4 regions of the Brachybacterium sp. JB7 genome follow, and region 1 is predicted to be linked to each of the others. Evidence: riboswitches for the same ligand, from Rfam matches in the RefSeq annotation. Region 1 holds a riboswitch; each other region holds the start of a gene.
The links. Region 1 has a riboswitch for thiamine pyrophosphate ahead of thiM (hydroxyethylthiazole kinase). Riboswitches for the same ligand answer to the same signal wherever they lie in the genome.
Positions count from the first base shown of each region.

Region 1 (4,017 bases):
CGGGTGCGCACCCGCTCGCCGCGCAGCAGGTCCACCCCGTCGCCGTGGGCGATGACGTCGACCATCTCCTCCCCGGCGCGATGTCCGCCCTTGAGCATCACGACGTCCGTGCCCAGGTCCCGGAGCCTCATGGCCTGGTCCTGCATCTGCTCGATGCTCTCCGCCTCGCCCTCGTCCAGCAGGCGGGCGGCCTCGGGCAGGTTCGGGGTGAGCACGTGGGCCAGCGGCAGCAGCCTCTCGCGCAGGAGCGTGGTGGATTCGTTTTCCAGCAGGGCGTCCCCGCTGGTGGCGATCATGACGGGGTCCAGCACGATGCGGCCGAACTGCTCGGGCCTGGCCTCGATCGCGGAGATCACCGCGGCGACCACGTCGGCGGAGGCGAGCATGCCGATCTTCGTGGCGTCGACCGGGATGTCGTCCAGGACGCTCGTGATCTGCTGCCCCACGGCCTCCCCGCCGACGGGGATCACGGCCTGCACGCCCAGGGTGTTCTGCGCGGTGAGCGCGGTGAGGGCCGTCGTGCCGAAGACGCCGAGCGCGGAGAAGGTCTTCAGATCGGCCTGGATCCCGGCCCCGCCTCCGGAGTCCGAGCCCGCGATGGTCAGCGCGGTGGGCGGTCGCCATGCCGTCATGCCTGATCCTCCTGCCCGATTCCGTGTCCGATTCTGTGTCCGATTCTCGGCCCGCCTGCTGGTCCGTGTCCGGAGTTGCTGGCCTGCCCGGCTCCGCGGGTGAAGGCGGCCAGCAGCCGGGCGGATGCCGCCTGCGGGTCCGCCGCGCCGGCGATCTGCGAGACGACGCAGATCCCCTCGACGCCGGTCGCCGCGATGGGCGCGGCAGCGGTCTCGTCGATCCCGCCGATCGCGACGGTGCGCGGCAGCGGGGATCCCTCCGTCCGGGCCGCCTCGTGCCAGGGCGCGAGGCAGGCGGTCAGCCCGTCGATGCCCAGCGGCGCTGCGGCATCGGTCTTGGTGGCGGTCGAGTGGATCGGTCCGATGCCGAGGAGGTCGGCCTCACCTGCTGCGAGCGCCTCGCGCACCTGAGCAGGGGTTCCGGTGGACAGCCCGATCATGAGGTCCGGGCCGAGCACCTCACGGGCATGCGCCGGCGTGGCGTCGTCCTGGCCCACGTGGAGGTGGCAGCGCGTCTGCTCGGCCACCGCGAGGCGGTCGTCGACCACCAGCGGGATCTGCGCGGCGCGGGCTCCGAGCTGCGCTCCGAGCACTCGTCGGCACTCCTCCACGAGCTCGACGAGGTCGGCGTCCGTGGCGTCCTTGTCCCGCAGCTGGATCATGCCGGCCCCGCCGCGCACGGCGGCGAGGACCACGGCGGGCACGGCTCCGATGCCGCCGGAGAGCGCGGAGTCGGTGACGTGGTAGAGCCGCAGGTCGCACTCGTGCGCTGCGCGCAGGGACGGGCGGGTCATGCGCCGGCCGCCGGGGAGATCCCGCGCTCGTCGAGCTGCACGATGCCCAGCACGTCGGCCGGGGTCAGGGCGTCCAGCGCGTCGAGCCAGGCGACCGCGAAGGAGCCGACGCCCTCGGCCGTCCGCGCCGCGCGGGTTCCGGCCGCGCCGAGCAGGGCGTGGGCCGCGAGCACGGCGTCATGCGCGGTGAGGTCGGTGTCCCGGGTCGCGCCGAGCACTGCCGCGCAGCTGGCGCCGAGCGAGCATCCGGTGCCGATCACGCGGGTCATCAGCGGATCACCGCTGGTCAGCAGTGTGGTCCGGTGGCGGGAGACGATCGCGTCGCGCTCCCCGGAGACGGCCACCACGGCACCGCTGCGTTCGGCGAGGTCGTGGGCCGCCTCGAGCACGGCGTCGACCGAGTCGGTGGAGTCCACGCCGCGGCCTCCGCGGCCGGTGCCGGCGAGCGCAGCGATCTCCGAGGCGTTGCCGCGGATGGCGGTGGGGCCGAGTTCGAGCAGCTCGTGGGCGAGCGGGGTCCGCACCGGCAGCGACCCGATGGCGACCGGGTCGAGCACCCAGGGCCGCCCGGCGTCGCGCGCGGCTCGGGCGGCGGCGGGCATGGCCTCGACCTGGGCGGGAGAGACGGTGCCGGTGTTCACGAGGATCCCGTCGGCCACTGCGGCGAAGACGGGCGCCTCCTGCGGGTGGTCCACCATCGCGGGTGCCGCGCGGATCGCGAGCAGCACGTCGGCCGTGATCTGCTGGACGACGGTGTTGGTGAGGCACTGGACCAGCGGCCCCCGGTCGCGCAGCGCGGTCAGGGCGCGTTCGAGGCGCACCGCCGCAGCGGGGCGCGCCGCCTCAGCGGACGGCGTGGAGTTCTCCATGGATGACGATCCCTTCGCAGGTGTGGGCCCGAGCAGGTTCGACGGGTCTGATCTCAGCCGTCGCGTCCCGACGGCACCCCGTGTCACTGGTCGGCGACTCTAGCAGGGGCCCGCACACAGGATCTCCACAGACAGGTCACCAAAGACTCTTGGGTAAACCTTGACCGACCCTTGACCTTTTGGCACGGTGTGACGCGGATCCCTTCGAGTCGGCGTACTGCCAGATGCATCGCGAGACGCTGCGCCAAGCGCGTCACCAGACGCATCACCAGAAGGCTCGGACGGGGCCAGCCATCCGCTGACACGAGGGGGAACACCATGACCGCGAACAGCACAGCGCGTCGCGCTCGCGCTCGCACCGGCACTCGCACCGCGCTGGCCGTCCTGGCCGGAGCCGCTCTGCTGAGCGTGTCGGCCTGCGGGGGCAGCGCCGACGACGACGGCAGCGCGGACGACGGTGGCGGTGACGCCCAGGAGCAGCCGATGGAGGCCTCCGACGGGGGAAACGGCGACGGGTCCGACGAGGATTCCGAGGACACGACGGAGGCCGACGACGCGGGCAGCTCGGGCAGTACGGGCAGTTCAGACGGCGGCTCCGCTCAGGACGATGGGGTGGGTGCGGGGGCCGGGGATCCGGCCGACGCGGACGGAAGCGGGCAGGAGGGTGAAGAGGGAACCGGCGACGGGAGCGGCAGCGAGGGGGACGATGCCGCGGACGGCCGCACGCAGATCATGCTCGTGACGGATCTGCCGGGCGACGACCAGACCGGCGACGGCTGGCCCGTGCTCTCACCGGACGAGCTCGCCACGACGCTCGCCGAGCCGTTCGACGGCACGGCGACCTGTGAGGAGGAGCTGGAGCTCGCGCCCGGCCGGAGCGCCACGTGCACGGGCCCGGCGAGCATGGACATGACCGAGCCGGAGCAGGAGTGGACCGCCCAGGCAGCGCGGGTCCCCGTAACCGGGGAGCTCGGCGAGGGCGGCGCCGTGGCGGTGCTGTTCACGACGGGAGACGGCCTGACCGGCCCCGCAGACGTGCTGCTGGACGAGGGCACCGAGCTCACCGGGCTGGGCTTCGGCTCCATGTTCGGCTCGGAGGACCTCAGCGCCCAGGAGCTCGAGGAGAGCACCCTGCAGACGCTCACCTCGGAGAACGCATACGTGCCGGTCGCCGAGGCGGACTGGGAGTCCGTGACCTGTGAGGACGGGCTGAGCTTCGAGGCCTTCGAGCCGTCGCCGTGCACCGGCGAAACGGCCGACGGCGAGACCTACCCGCTCCACGTCGCCCCGGGCACCTACGTCGACAACGACCAGGGTCTGCTCGTGGGCATCGCGCGCAGCGACGCCGGCTGAGCCCGACGACTCCGACCGAGCTACCCCGACGCTCGCCGCCCGGCGCGCTGCCCGCCGCGCTGGTCGCCGCTCGGTGCACCTCGTGCTGCGTTGCGTGATCCGCCCCGGACGCCGCCGCGCCTCCGGGGCGCTCTGGTCCCTCTGCTGGTCAGATCGCTCACCAGCTCCGCCCCACCCCTCCCCGTCGCCTGCACGTTCCGCTACCGTGGGCGGTGCGCCGCACAGGTCACGCAGGCGCCTTGGCCGGGACGACCCGACCCACGAGAACCCGATGAGGACGGCCTCGGAACAGGATCTGGATCATGCCGTCCATGCCGCCTCTCCCCTCCTCGACGCCCTCCACGGGCTCTGCGGACTCCGCGCAGCAGC
Region 1 is NZ_QPGN01000008.1:24,492-28,508, forward strand. It holds gene thiD (bifunctional hydroxymethylpyrimidine kinase/phosphomethylpyrimidine kinase) at 1-632, opposite strand, end outside; gene thiE (thiamine phosphate synthase) at 629-1,426, opposite strand; gene thiM (hydroxyethylthiazole kinase) at 1,423-2,295, opposite strand; TPP riboswitch at 2,287-2,386, opposite strand; gene CIK81_RS11075 (hypothetical protein) at 2,614-3,648, shown strand; gene CIK81_RS11080 (calcium:proton antiporter) at 3,960-4,017, shown strand, end outside.

Region 2 (4,017 bases), on a different contig from region 1:
ACGGGAGAGCTTCAGGACCCGCAAGGACACCGCAACGGGGATCCCGTCGGCGGCGAGCTCGCTCACGAGCGGGTAGAGGATTTTCCCGGCAGATTCGCCTGGGACAGGTATGCAGCAGCACGGCGGAGCACCTCGTTCTCCTGCTCCAGCAGCCGGTTCCGGCGTCGGAGCTCGCGCAGCTCGGTGGAATCCTCACGGGTCTTCCCAGGCCGGTTGCCGTCCTCGACGTCCGCTTGGCGCATCCAGTTCGTCAGGCAGGACTCGGAGATCCCGAAGTCCTTCGCGATCACGGAGAGCTTCTGGCCGGGTTCACGGTTCCTCGCGACGCGGACGACGTCCTCACGGAACTCTTTGGGATAGGGAGCGGGCATGGCGCACATCCTTCCCTGCAACGCCGCACGGCGCCACAGATCATGTGACACCTGATCGTGCATCAGTCCCTGGGCGGGAACCGGGAGGCTGTGGTCTTCGCGGCCTGCCGGATCGTCTCCCGGTCGGTGTCGGTCAGGGCCTCGTCGTCGATCGCCAGGCGCGGCCTCGTCGTCGTGGTGGGCGTATGGGTCTGGGGTGTCGGGATACTGTTCATACCCGACAGGTACGCCCATACACCCGAGGTTCAAAAACAGCAATCACTGCATCTAGCCATCCGCGCAGGAGCGAGCTACTACATGTGGATGGTCAGTGCTGTCGTGCCCTTGGAGGCCCCGAAAACGGGGTCGGGCACGGGGGTGCCGATTCGGCGCCCCCGGAGCAGTCACCAGCGGAACGTCACGGTGGTGAAAATTGTGCACCACCGTCAGCCCGCTGTCGTCGTCTCCGGCAGCACGGTTGTGGCAATTTGCCACCACCGTCGACCTGCCCTCGTTCTTGACGGTGGTGCCACGGTGGCACCACGGTCGGCTCGAGCCCACGGGGGTGAAAATTTTCCACCCCCGTGCCCAAGCCAACGGTCCCGCAAATTTTGCAGGACCGTGCCCGCGCCGGGGGCCGGTGAACGGCTCCGGAAATTTTCCGGCCCCGTTGCCCCTGCACGGTTCGCACCTGCGGATGGCATGGTGGTGCCGATTCGGCACCACCATGGCCTGCCCGCGCGAGGCGTACGGCGCCGCCACAGTGGCGGCACCGTGGGCGTCCCCCTGGCACGGTGGGAGGAAATTTCCTCCCACCGTGCCAGGGGTTTCGCCCTGAGAGGTTGGCCTGCGTCGTGATCAACGGGTCCGCCCATTTTGCGGACCCGTTCTCCTCGCCCGGACGTGACCGGGCCGCCCGCACGCTGCTCTCGTTCCGCTCGCCTGTGGCGGTACGTTGAGTGTTCATAGTCCGAGTCCTCGGTCATGTGGCCCCCGCCCCTGGTCTGGTGGACCGAACGGCGGGTCGGGGTCGAGGCGGTGTGCTCGCCGCTGCAACGCCGCTCGCAGCTCGTGATCCAGGACACCTATCTCGCGCCGTGGGCGGTCTCGGCTTCCTTCCACGCCGCCGGGTCGGTGTAGCCGGGGATGTTGACGAGCACCTCGGTGCCGGGATACGTGTAATGATCCGGCATCACCGTCCACCCCCGCCCGAGACATTGGCCCGCGGCGTGTTACCGGGTGATGCCGTGCTTCGCGTCGATCTGCGCCAGCCGGACGGCGATGGCGTCATCGGCGGACATCTCTCCAGTGAGCACCTTGCGGCCCAGGGCACGGTCGGCGTCAGTCTCCTCTTCGCTAGCCATCCGCTGGCTCGCAGTGACCTGCGCTTCGAGCCGGTCGATCTCGGCCTGTTCCAGGGCCTTCGTCGTCGCCATGACCTGTCCTCCTTCATGCTCGCCCGACACCTTCCATTCTACCGTCCAAGGCCGACACCGACCAGTGACTCCACCCGTGAGACGGGCACTTGCTCCATCGGGCACAGTCGCAGCACTGGATAGGTGCGCAGCCGATCCCAACACCAGCATCCCGCAGCGGGCAATCCGCGCAGGGTGTATCTGTGACGGCATTCTGGTAGATTCGGGTTGCACCGAGGGGTGTCCCGTCAAGGGGCTGAGATACCACTGGACGTTGTCAGCGTGGTGACCCTAGAACCTGATCCGGATCATGCCGGCGAAGGGACTGGTCTAGCAGGGCTTCTTTCCTTCGCTGGCCTCCCCATTAGGAGGTTACAGTGTCCCATTCTGTTGTCGGCCCCGCGACGTCCTCAGTCGAGGTGCGCCCGAGGGTCGCGGTCATTTCCGTCCTCATCAAAGATGACCATGTCCTCTTGGTGCGTCGCGCGAACCCTCCTGATGCAGGATTCTGGGGATTCCCGGGCGGGAAGATCGAATTCGGAGAAACGATCACCAAAGCCGCCGAACGCGAACTCGGTGAAGAAACCAGCATCATCGGTCAGGCGACCGGTGTTTTGACTTCCGTTGACGCGTTCAGCCGAGACGAGACTGGACGGTTGGACAGTCACTACGTGCTTATCGCCGTGCTCTGCCAGTGGCGCTCGGGGCAACCCCACGCTGGCGACGACGCCCTCGAAGCACGCTGGTTCCCCCTCGACGAGGTCGACGAGGCCCGCCTGACTCTGAGCAAGGATGTCGCCGAGGTCGCCCGCTACGCCGCCACACAGCAGCAGAAGGAAGTGCACGCATGACGATCAAGAACGTCCTATCCATCGCAGGCACCGACCCCACTGGCGGGGCGGGCATCCACGCCGATCTCAAAGCCTTCTCAGCGAGGGGCACCTACGGTATGGCCGCGATCACCGCGGTCGTGGCACAGAACACGCGCGGTGTGCGCTCGTTCATGCCCCTTGATCCCTCTTTCGTCGGTGAGCAGATCGATGCAGTGTTCGACGATGTGCGCGTCGACGCGGTAAAGATCGGTATGGTCGCCAACGCCGCGATCGCCGAGGTCATCGCCGAGCGCCTGCAATACCACGAAGCCGAGACCGTGGTCCTTGATCCGGTGATGGTCGCCAAGAGCGGCGACAGGCTGTTGGACGACGATGCGGTCGCAGCCATCCGAGACACGCTCGTGCCACTGGCCACGATCATCACCCCGAACCTTCCCGAAGCCGCCATGCTCCTCGACACCACAGATGTCACCCGCTTGGGGCAGATGGAGGACCAGGCCACCGGGCTGCGTGGCCTTGGCTGTCAGTGGGCGCTACTCAAAGGCGGGCATCTCACGAACGAGACGGTCAGTGTCGACTACCTCGCCGGCCCCGACGGGATCTCCACCTACACCTCTCCCAGGATCGAAACCCTCAACGACCACGGCACCGGCTGCACCTTGTCCTCGGCGATCACCGCACTGCTGCCTGACCACACCGTGCCCGAAAGCGTTGAACGGGCGAAGACCTACCTGCACGGCGCTCTCGTTGCCAGCGACCGCCTCGACGTCGGCCAAGGTCACGGTCCCCTGCATCACTTCCACCAGCTCTGGCCGCGCGGGTAGGGATGCAGAACAGCCCCTCCTCGTTCCGATCGGTAGAGCTAACCACTTCGACTCATGAAAGGAGCCGTGACGATGACGCGAAAGATGTTTCTCGCCGGCCCGTTCAAAGCTCTCGTCGACGCCGACACCCATGTGATGGGCGACGCCGCGATCGACAAGTACACCTCGATCATCGACTTCTTCGAAACCCAGGGGTGGGATGTGCACTGCGCCCACCGCAGAGAGCACTGGGGCCGTGAGTTCATGGAACCCAGCGAATGCACACGCATCGACTACACGGAGATCGCCGCCTGCGACGTCTTCGTCGCGTTCCCCGGCGCACCGGCATCCCCGGGCACGCACATCGAGATCGGGTGGGCCTCCGCCTGGAACAAACCCATCGTCTTACTCCTCGACGAGGGAGCCGAGTACGCGTTCCTCGTCCGAGGCCTCTCAGCGGTCGCCGACGTCCAGATGATCACCATCGATCCCGAGCAGCCCACCGGACCACGCATCCTCACCGCGATCGAGCACGCGCAGGCAGGAGCCGTCAGTGAAGCCTGAGTATCCCGACCTCCACACGCTCTACCTGGATTCCCTGCGACAGGTCTACACC
Region 2 is NZ_QPGN01000030.1:14,745-18,761, forward strand. It holds one part of gene CIK81_RS17330 (IS3 family transposase) at 1-84, opposite strand, end outside; one part of gene CIK81_RS17330 (IS3 family transposase) at 87-371, opposite strand; gene CIK81_RS18380 (hypothetical protein) at 434-586, opposite strand; gene CIK81_RS18275 (hypothetical protein) at 1,335-1,490, shown strand; gene CIK81_RS17335 (hypothetical protein) at 1,583-1,786, opposite strand; TPP riboswitch at 1,992-2,108, shown strand; gene CIK81_RS17340 (NUDIX hydrolase) at 2,143-2,616, shown strand; gene thiD (bifunctional hydroxymethylpyrimidine kinase/phosphomethylpyrimidine kinase) at 2,613-3,422, shown strand; gene CIK81_RS17350 (nucleoside 2-deoxyribosyltransferase) at 3,489-3,965, shown strand; gene CIK81_RS17355 (thymidylate synthase) at 3,955-4,017, shown strand, end outside.
Region 2: another riboswitch for thiamine pyrophosphate. It lies ahead of CIK81_RS17340 (NUDIX hydrolase); the one in region 1 lies ahead of thiM (hydroxyethylthiazole kinase).

Region 3 (4,017 bases), on a different contig from region 1:
GAGCGTTGTCGCGGGCCAGGGCGCCCGGGTGCCCCTTGGCGACGTCGGCCGCATGAGCGGCGATCTTGTAGGTGATCACGCCGGTCTTCACATCGTCGCGGTTCGGCAGCCCGAGGTGCTCCTTCGGAGTGACGTAGCAGAGCATCGCGGTGCCGTAGCGAGCGATCTCCGTCGCCCCGATGGCGGACGTGATGTGGTCGTAGCCCGGCGCGATGTCGGTGACCAGCGGACCGAGCGTGTAGAACGGCGCGCCGTGGCACAGCTCCTGCTGTCGCTCCACGTTCTCCCTCACCAGATGCAGCGGGATGTGTCCGGGGCCCTCGACCATGACCTGCACGTCGTACTCCCACGCGCGGGCCGTGAGCTCGGCGAGCGTGTCGAGCTCGGCGAACTGCGCGGCATCGTTCGCGTCCGCCAGCGACCCCGGGCGCAGTCCGTCGCCGAGGGAGAAGGACACGTCGTAGCGGGCGAAGATCTCGCACAGCTCGTCGAAGTGCTCGTACAGGAAGTTCTCCCGATGGTGAGCCAGGCACCAGCCCGCGAGGATCGAACCGCCCCGGGAGACGATCCCCGTCACCCGGTTCGCGGTCAGCGGCACGTAGCGCAGCAGCACCCCGGCGTGGATCGTCATGTAGTCCACGCCCTGCTCGCACTGCTCGATCACCGTGTCACGGAAGATCTCCCAGGTCAGCGCGTTCGCCTCGCCGTCGACCTTCTCGAGTGCCTGGTAGATCGGCACCGTTCCGATGGGCACGGGCGCGTTGCGCAGCAGCCACTCCCGCGTGGTGTGGATGTCGTCCCCGGTGGACAGATCCATCACCGTGTCCGCGCCCCAGCGGGTCGCCCACTCGAGCTTGGAGACCTCCTCGGCGATGGACGACGTCACCGCCGAGTTGCCGATGTTGGCATTGATCTTCACCAGGAACGCGCGCCCGATGATCATCGGCTCGGCCTCGGGATGGTTCACGTTCGCCGGGATGATCGCGCGGCCCGCAGCGAGCTCGCTGCGCACGAGCTCCACGTCGCAGCCCTCCCGCAGCGCGACGTAGCGCATCTCCGCAGTGATCTCTCCCCGTCGGGCGTAGTGCATCTGCGTGACCCGTGTGCCGGCGGAGGACCGCAGCGGAGCACGCCGGGCACCGCGCCACTCGGCGCTGGCCTCACCGCGGCGCACGGCGCCGCGTCCATCATCGGCGAGGGCGCGGTCGCGCCCGACGTACTGCTCGACGTCGCCGCGCTCGATGATCCAGCCGCCGCGCAGCGACGGCAGCCCGACCTCGGGGTCGCAGCCGGGGCCGGCGGTGCGGTACACCGGGAAGGGCGGGGTGCGGGTGCCGTCGGGGGCGTCGTCCTGGAGGACCTGTGTGATGGGCACACGGATGCCATGATCAGGATCCTCGAGCAGGTCGAGGCGGTGGGTGGAGTAGTTCTCAGGGCGTGCGGACATAGCGCTTCGCTCTCCTTCTTCCTTCGCCGGCACTATCCGGAGCAGGTTCATTCGGTACTCGGACGGCGACAGTCCGATCTCAGCCCGCTGCAGCGGGCACCCGAGGGATCGACGGTGACAATAGCACCTGCGCAGGAGACGGCGGACACTCCGCTCAGCTCGCCTGGCTACGCTGAGCGCACGTGCGCCGCGGAGACGGCGCCGGACCAGGACCTCGCGGAAGGCGGCCTTCATGACCCTCACCGATCTCCTCGACGCTCTCGACAGCGGCGAGACGATCCCGGCGGGCTCCCCGCTGCATGCCGTGATGCACGAGACCAGCCAAGAGGCGCTGCGGATCACCGGAGAGCTCAACGGCGGCTATCACGAGCCGGCCCGTGTGCGCGAGCTGCTCTCCGCGCTGACGGGTCGCGAGATCGCCGAGAGCGTGACGGTGTTCCCTCCGTTCACCTCCGACTTCGGCAAGAATATCCGGCTGGGCGAACGGGTGTTCCTCAACGCCGGCTGCCGTTTCCAGGACCAGGGAGGGCTCGAGATCGGCGACGACTGCCTCATCGGCCACAACACCGTGATCGCCACCTTGAACCATGACCTCTCGCCCCGTCGCCGCGGTGACCTGCACCCCTCCCCGGTGGTGATCGGCCGCAACGTGTGGATCGGTGCGAACGTGACCATCCTGCCCGGCGTCACGATCGGTGAGGACGCGGTGATCGCGGCGGCCTCCGTGGTCACGAAGGACGTGCCCGCGCGGGCACTCGTCGTGGGGTCCCCGGCCCGGGTGATCAGGACGGTGGAGGACTGAGACGAGACGTCCTGGCCGCCCTCGCTGTCCATGACGTAGTCTTCCATGTTCGGACATAGCGCAATCCAATGGAGGACATGTGAAGCTCGGTCTCGTAGGGTTCGGCGTCGGCGGGCGCTTCTTCCACGCCCCGTTCATCGATGCCGCCCGCGGCGTCGAGCTCAGCGGCATCGTGGCGCGTTCCGAGCGGACCACGCGGCGCGTGCGGGAGATCTACCCGGATGTCCCCATCTACGCGAGCCTCACGGAGATGCTCGCGGCGGGCGTCGACGCCGTCACGATCACCACCCCGCCCAGCACGCGCCGCGACCTGGTGCTCGAGGCGATCTCTGCCGGGGTCCACGTGGTCGCCGACAAGCCCTTCGCGCCGTCGGCCGAGGTCGGTCAGGAGCTCACCGATGCCGCGCGCGATGCTGGAGTGGTGCTGTCCGTGTTCCACAACCGGCGCTTCGACGCGGATCTGCGCACGCTGAAGGGAGTGCTCGATACGGGGCGTCTCGGCGACCTGTGGCGGGTCCACTCGCGCTTCGACCTCGACCAGGCCGAGGGGCTCGAGGCCGGCCCTGAGGGCGGGCTGCTGCGCGACCTCGGCACCCATCTGGTCGACCAGCTGATGTGGCTGCTGGGACCGGTCGAGGAGGTCTCGGCCCAGATCGATCATGTGGACCGGCCCGAAGGGCGCACGGACGCGTCGTTCGTGGTGACGCTGCGCCACCGTTCGGGCGTGACCTCCTATGCTTCGTCCAGCAAGCTGAACCACGTGCAGGCTCGTACTCTGCGCGCGTACGGCAGCCTCGGCGCCTACGAGGCCCACGGCACCGACGTCCAGGCCGACGCTGTCCTCGCGGGCGAGAGCCCGGCGGCGGATCGGGCGTCGTGGGGATACGAGCAGCCAGAGCACTGGGGAACGCTCCATACCGCGGAGGGTGACGAGAAGGTCCCCTCGGCCCAGGGTGCCTACTTCGAGTTCTACGAGCAGTTCGCCGCCGCGTGCGGCGGCCGGGGGATGCCGCCCTCGCCGGGGCAGGAGGGCGTGGCGGTGCTTGCCGTGCTGGACGCCGCCCGGCGCAGCGCCCTCACGGGGAGCCCGCAGCAGATCCGCTGAGGGCACCCGGGCGGCGTGCACGGACCTCAGGTGCGTGCACGGCCAGGGCCTCACGCGTCTGTCGGCGGTAGTCGCGCGGCGCCATCCCGCAGGCTGCGCTGACGTGGGCGTAGAAGCTGCTGAGCGAGCCGAATCCGCTGCGCTCGGCGATCTCGGTGGTGGGCAGTGAAGTGGTGATCAGCAAGCGCTGCGCCTCGGCGACGCGGCACATCGTGAGGTAGTCACCGATCGTCGCACCGACGGTGTCTCGGAAGACGGTCATCGCGTGGGAGGGCGTCAGGTGCGCGGCGCGCGCGACGTCCTCCACCCTCACCGGGGAGCGGAAGCGCTCGACCACGCACTGCGCCATGGCCATCGTGTGGCTGATGCGCGCGGTCGGCACTCGGCGGGACCCTCCGGCGCGGAAGGCGGCCTCCGACGGGTCGAGTTCGACGAAGGGCGGCCAGGAGCTGTCGTCGGCCGGGGCGCTGCGCAGGATCCGTCGCAGCAGCGCCTGGATCTCCAGCAGCGCCACGGCGGCTCCCTCCGTGTCCTCGTACTCCTCGAGCCAGGAGGGGATCATCGTCGCCATCCGATCCCGCACCAGCTCCGAGTCAGCGACCAGCGGACGCGGGCGGAGGAGCGCGCTCAGCTCGCGGTCGGGCAGGTTCCAGCCCATGACCG
Region 3 is NZ_QPGN01000007.1:127,363-131,379, forward strand. It holds gene thiC (phosphomethylpyrimidine synthase ThiC) at 1-1,447, opposite strand, end outside; TPP riboswitch at 1,449-1,559, opposite strand; gene CIK81_RS10690 (DapH/DapD/GlmU-related protein) at 1,680-2,249, shown strand; gene CIK81_RS10695 (Gfo/Idh/MocA family protein) at 2,329-3,354, shown strand; gene CIK81_RS10700 (helix-turn-helix domain-containing protein) at 3,326-4,017, opposite strand, start outside.
Region 3: another riboswitch for thiamine pyrophosphate. It lies ahead of thiC (phosphomethylpyrimidine synthase ThiC); the one in region 1 lies ahead of thiM (hydroxyethylthiazole kinase).

Region 4 (4,017 bases), on a different contig from region 1:
ATGGGTCCATGAGCAGTTCGCATCCCCGCGCCGATGGTCCGCGCCGTCGCCGGTTCACGCCCGAGCAGAAGCTCGCCCACCTGGCCGCCTACGAGGAGGCCTGCGAGCAGCAGCAAGGCGGTGCCTACCTGCGCCGCGAGGGCCTGTATTCCTCGTTGATCACCGAGTGGCGGCGGCTGCGCGATGCCGGCGTGCTGCAGGGCAAACAGCCCGGGCAGGCGATCGGCCGGCCCAGCAAGGAGCAGGCCGAGATCGCCCGGTTGCGGCGCGAGCTGGAGACGACCCAGCAGCGCCTGGATCGCACCGAGACCGCGCTGGAGATCATGGGAAAAGCACGCGCGCTCTTGGAGGACATCTCCGAGAGCGCGGATACCGAGACCAAGCGCAACAAGCGCTGATGAACGCCTACACCGACCTCACCGTCCAGGGGACACCCACCCGGGCCGCGTCGGTCTTGACCGGCATCTCGCGGGCGACAGCCAGTCGCCGGCAGCAGCGCCCGGGGCCACCCGTGCCGCGGGAGGTGGTGCCGGCCAACCGGCTCTCGCGCACCGAACGGGCGAGGGTGCTTGCGGTGCTGACCAGCGACGAGTTCGTCGATGCCACCCCGATACAGATCTTCGCCGAGTTGCTGGACCGTGGGATCTACCTGTGCTCGGTCTCCACGATGTATCGGGTACTGCGGGAGAACACCCTGGTCACAGAGCGTCGCAGGCAGGCCAGGCATCCGGCGAGGGCGATCCCCGAGCTGGTCGCCACGGCACCTGGGCAGGTCTATTCCTGGGACATCACCAAGCTGCCTGGCCCGGTCCGGGGCGTCTACTACGACGCCTACGTGATGATCGATATCTACTCCCGCTACCTCGTCGGCGTCCACGTCCACGCCCGCGAGTCCGGGCCCCTGGCCGAGGAGATGATGCGCGAGGTGTTCGCCATCCACGGCATCCCCGAGGTGGTCCACGCCGACCGCGGCACCTCGATGACCTCGAAGACCGTCGCGACGCTGCTCGCCGATCTGGAGGTCACCCGCTCGCACTCGCGCCCGAAGGTCTCCAACGACAACCCCTACTCCGAGGCCTGGTTCAAGACGCTGAAGTACGCCCCGGTCTTCCCCGACCGATTCGGCTCTCTCAGCGATGCCAGGGCGTTCATGGACGCGTTCCGCGACCGCTACAACCACGAGCACCACCACGGCGGTCTGGGCCTGCACACGCCGGCGGAGGTTCACTACGGCCTCGCCGCCGCGAAGGCCGCCGACCGCGCCGACGTCCTCAACACCGCCCGGAACGCCCACCCCGAACGGTTCAGCACCCCAACTGCCGTCCCGAAGATCCTCACGCTGCCCGACGCAGCCTGGATCAACAAGCCCGCCAACCACGACGACCAGCAGGCCTACCAGACCGCCGCCTGACTCCCACTGGCCTCATTCACCTTGACAAATTCCGCGGCCCGGCTCAGCTCAGCCCAGCTCGGCTCAGCTCAGCTCAGCGTTGAGTTTTGTCCCTCCAGGACCGATGTCAGCCACGACATCGGTCCTGGAGGGACATTTTTAGGCTCCCCGCTGGTCGGTTCCCTCCCTGCATCACCTTCGTGCGCTGGAGGCTTCCCCGTTCGCGGAGAGCCCGCGATATGCTCGAGCGACGACACGGGGTGCCCCACCGGGGCTGAGAACACACCCGCCGAACCTGAACGAGCTCGCACTCGCGGAGGGATGTCATGGATGAGCGCAGCACCATCTCGCGCCGTCATGCCCTGCTCAGGGTCCTTTGCCGTGCTCCGCATCCGACACCGTGCGCACCGCCGGTGCCCTGCACGGTCCCGGATGCCGCGCCCGGCATCCGGCGCACACATCGCGCACGACGCCACGCATCGGCAGGACACCTCTTCGCGCGAACGGCTCGTCGGCGGCCCCGTGATCGTCCGGGATGCGAGAGACGCACCCGGCCCATCCGATCACCGATCACCGATCACCGATCACCGATCACCGATCACCGATCACCGAGGAGGCCTCCCCGATGAGCACGTCATTCACCCACTCCCTGCGCGAGGGCAGCGAACCCACCTGGACATCCGCCGTGCAGCACCGGTTCGTCGCCGAGCTGCACGACGGCACGATCTCCGATGAGGTGATGGCCGGCTACCTGATCCAGGACCACCGTTTCCTCGACAGCTTCCTGGCGCTGCTCGGCGCCGCGATCGCCACGGCAGGGACGTTCGAGGCACGGCTGCGATTCGCGCAGTTCGTCGGCGAGGTGGCCGGGGACGAGAACACCTATTTCCTGCGCTCTTTCGAGGCGCTCGGCGTCACGGAGCAGGACCGGCAGAACGTGCCGAACACCCCGGCGACCGACGGGTTCCTCGCCCTGTTCCACGAGGCGGCGGACACCCGGGACTACGGCGCGGTGCTGGCCGTCCTCCTGGTCACCGAGTGGCTCTACCTGGACTGGGCTGCCGCGGCGCCGCGTCCGCTGCCGGAGAGCTTCGTCCACGCCGAGTGGATCACCCTGCATGACAACCCCGGCTTCGTGGACCTCGTGGATTTCCTGCGCCGCGAGCTCGACCAGGTCGGTCCCGCGAACCCCGAGGTCGCGCGCACATTCTTCGACCGCACGGTGCAGCTGGAGCTGGACTTCTTCGACCAGTCCTCTTCGACGCCGTTCGTCGGAGGTGCCCGATGAGCCTGTTCGAGGATCTCCGCGCCGCCGCCCTCCCCGAGTGGGAGGCATACACCGACCATGCCTTCGTCGAGCAGCTCGGTGCCGGCACCCTGCCGCTGCCCGCCTTCCAGGACTACCTGGTGCAGGATTACCTGTTCCTGGTGCAGTTCGCCCGCGCCAATGCGCTGGCCGCCTACAAATCGCGCACCCTGGCCGACCTCACCGCGTCGGCCGGAGGCCTCTCGGCGATCCTCGCCGAGATGGATCTGCACCTGCGCCTCACCGGCGAGTGGGGCATCCCCCGAGAGGCGGTCGAGTCGGCGCCGGAGAAGCTCGCGACCGTCGCGTACACCCGGTACGTGCTGGACTGCGGGCAGGCCGGTGACCTGCTGGATCTGAACGTCGCGCTGGCCCCGTGCACGATCGGCTACGCCGAGATCGGCGAGCGCCTCGAGCCGCAGCTGGAGCGCGTGCCCGACCATCCCTATGGGGCGTGGATCTCCGAGTACGCGGGCGACGACTTCCAGCAGGCGGCCGGCCGTGCCATCGCCCAGCTGGACGCTCTGTCGTCGGGCTCGCTCAGCGCACAGCGGTTCGAGGAGCTGCTGGGCGTGTTCCGCACCGCCGCCCGCCTCGAGGCCGAGTTCTGGCAGCAGGCGCTGGCGGCCGACGAGCGCTGATCGTCGGGCGGGGCGGCCGGCCTCCACCGGCCGCCCCGTCTCAGCCCAGCAGGACCCCGGCGATCGCGGCGCTCATGAGGTTCGCGAGGGTGCCGCCGAGGATCGCCTTCAGGCCGAGCTGGGCGATCTCGGAGCGACGGCTCGGGGCCAGGCCGCCGAGCCCGCCCAGCAGGATGCCCAGCGAGCTGAGGTTCGCGAATCCGGTGAGCGCGAAGGTGGTGATCGCTGCGGTCTTCGGGCTGAACGAGTCGATCTGGGGGCCGAAACCGGCGAAGGCGACGAACTCGTTGACCACGACCTTCTGGCCCACGAAGCTCCCCGAGCTCACGGCCTCGTTCCACGGCACGCCGATCATCGCCATCACCGGGGCGAACACCCAACCGAGGATCTGCTGGAAGGTCAGGTCCCCGGCCCCGAACCAACCGCCGACGGTACCCAGCAGCAGGTTGATCAGGGCGATCAGCGAGATGAAGGCCAGCAGCATGGCGCCGACGGTCGCGGCGAGCTTGAGACCGTCGGCTGCGCCGCCCGCCGCGGCGTCGATGACGTTGCTGTACTGCATCTCCTCGAGGTCGTCCTCGGTGTCCTCAACGTCCTCGGGTGCCTCGGCGTCCTCAGCATCCTCAGCGGCCTTCGCGACGCCGCCATCCGTGACGCCGATATCCGTGGCGCGCGCGGCG
Region 4 is NZ_QPGN01000015.1:63,643-67,659, reverse strand. It holds one part of gene CIK81_RS14610 (IS3 family transposase) at 1-333, shown strand, start outside; one part of gene CIK81_RS14610 (IS3 family transposase) at 333-1,411, shown strand; TPP riboswitch at 1,637-1,729, shown strand; gene CIK81_RS14605 (TenA family protein) at 2,016-2,678, shown strand; gene CIK81_RS14600 (TenA family protein) at 2,675-3,337, shown strand; gene CIK81_RS14595 (NupC/NupG family nucleoside CNT transporter) at 3,378-4,017, opposite strand, start outside.
Region 4: another riboswitch for thiamine pyrophosphate. It lies ahead of CIK81_RS14605 (TenA family protein); the one in region 1 lies ahead of thiM (hydroxyethylthiazole kinase).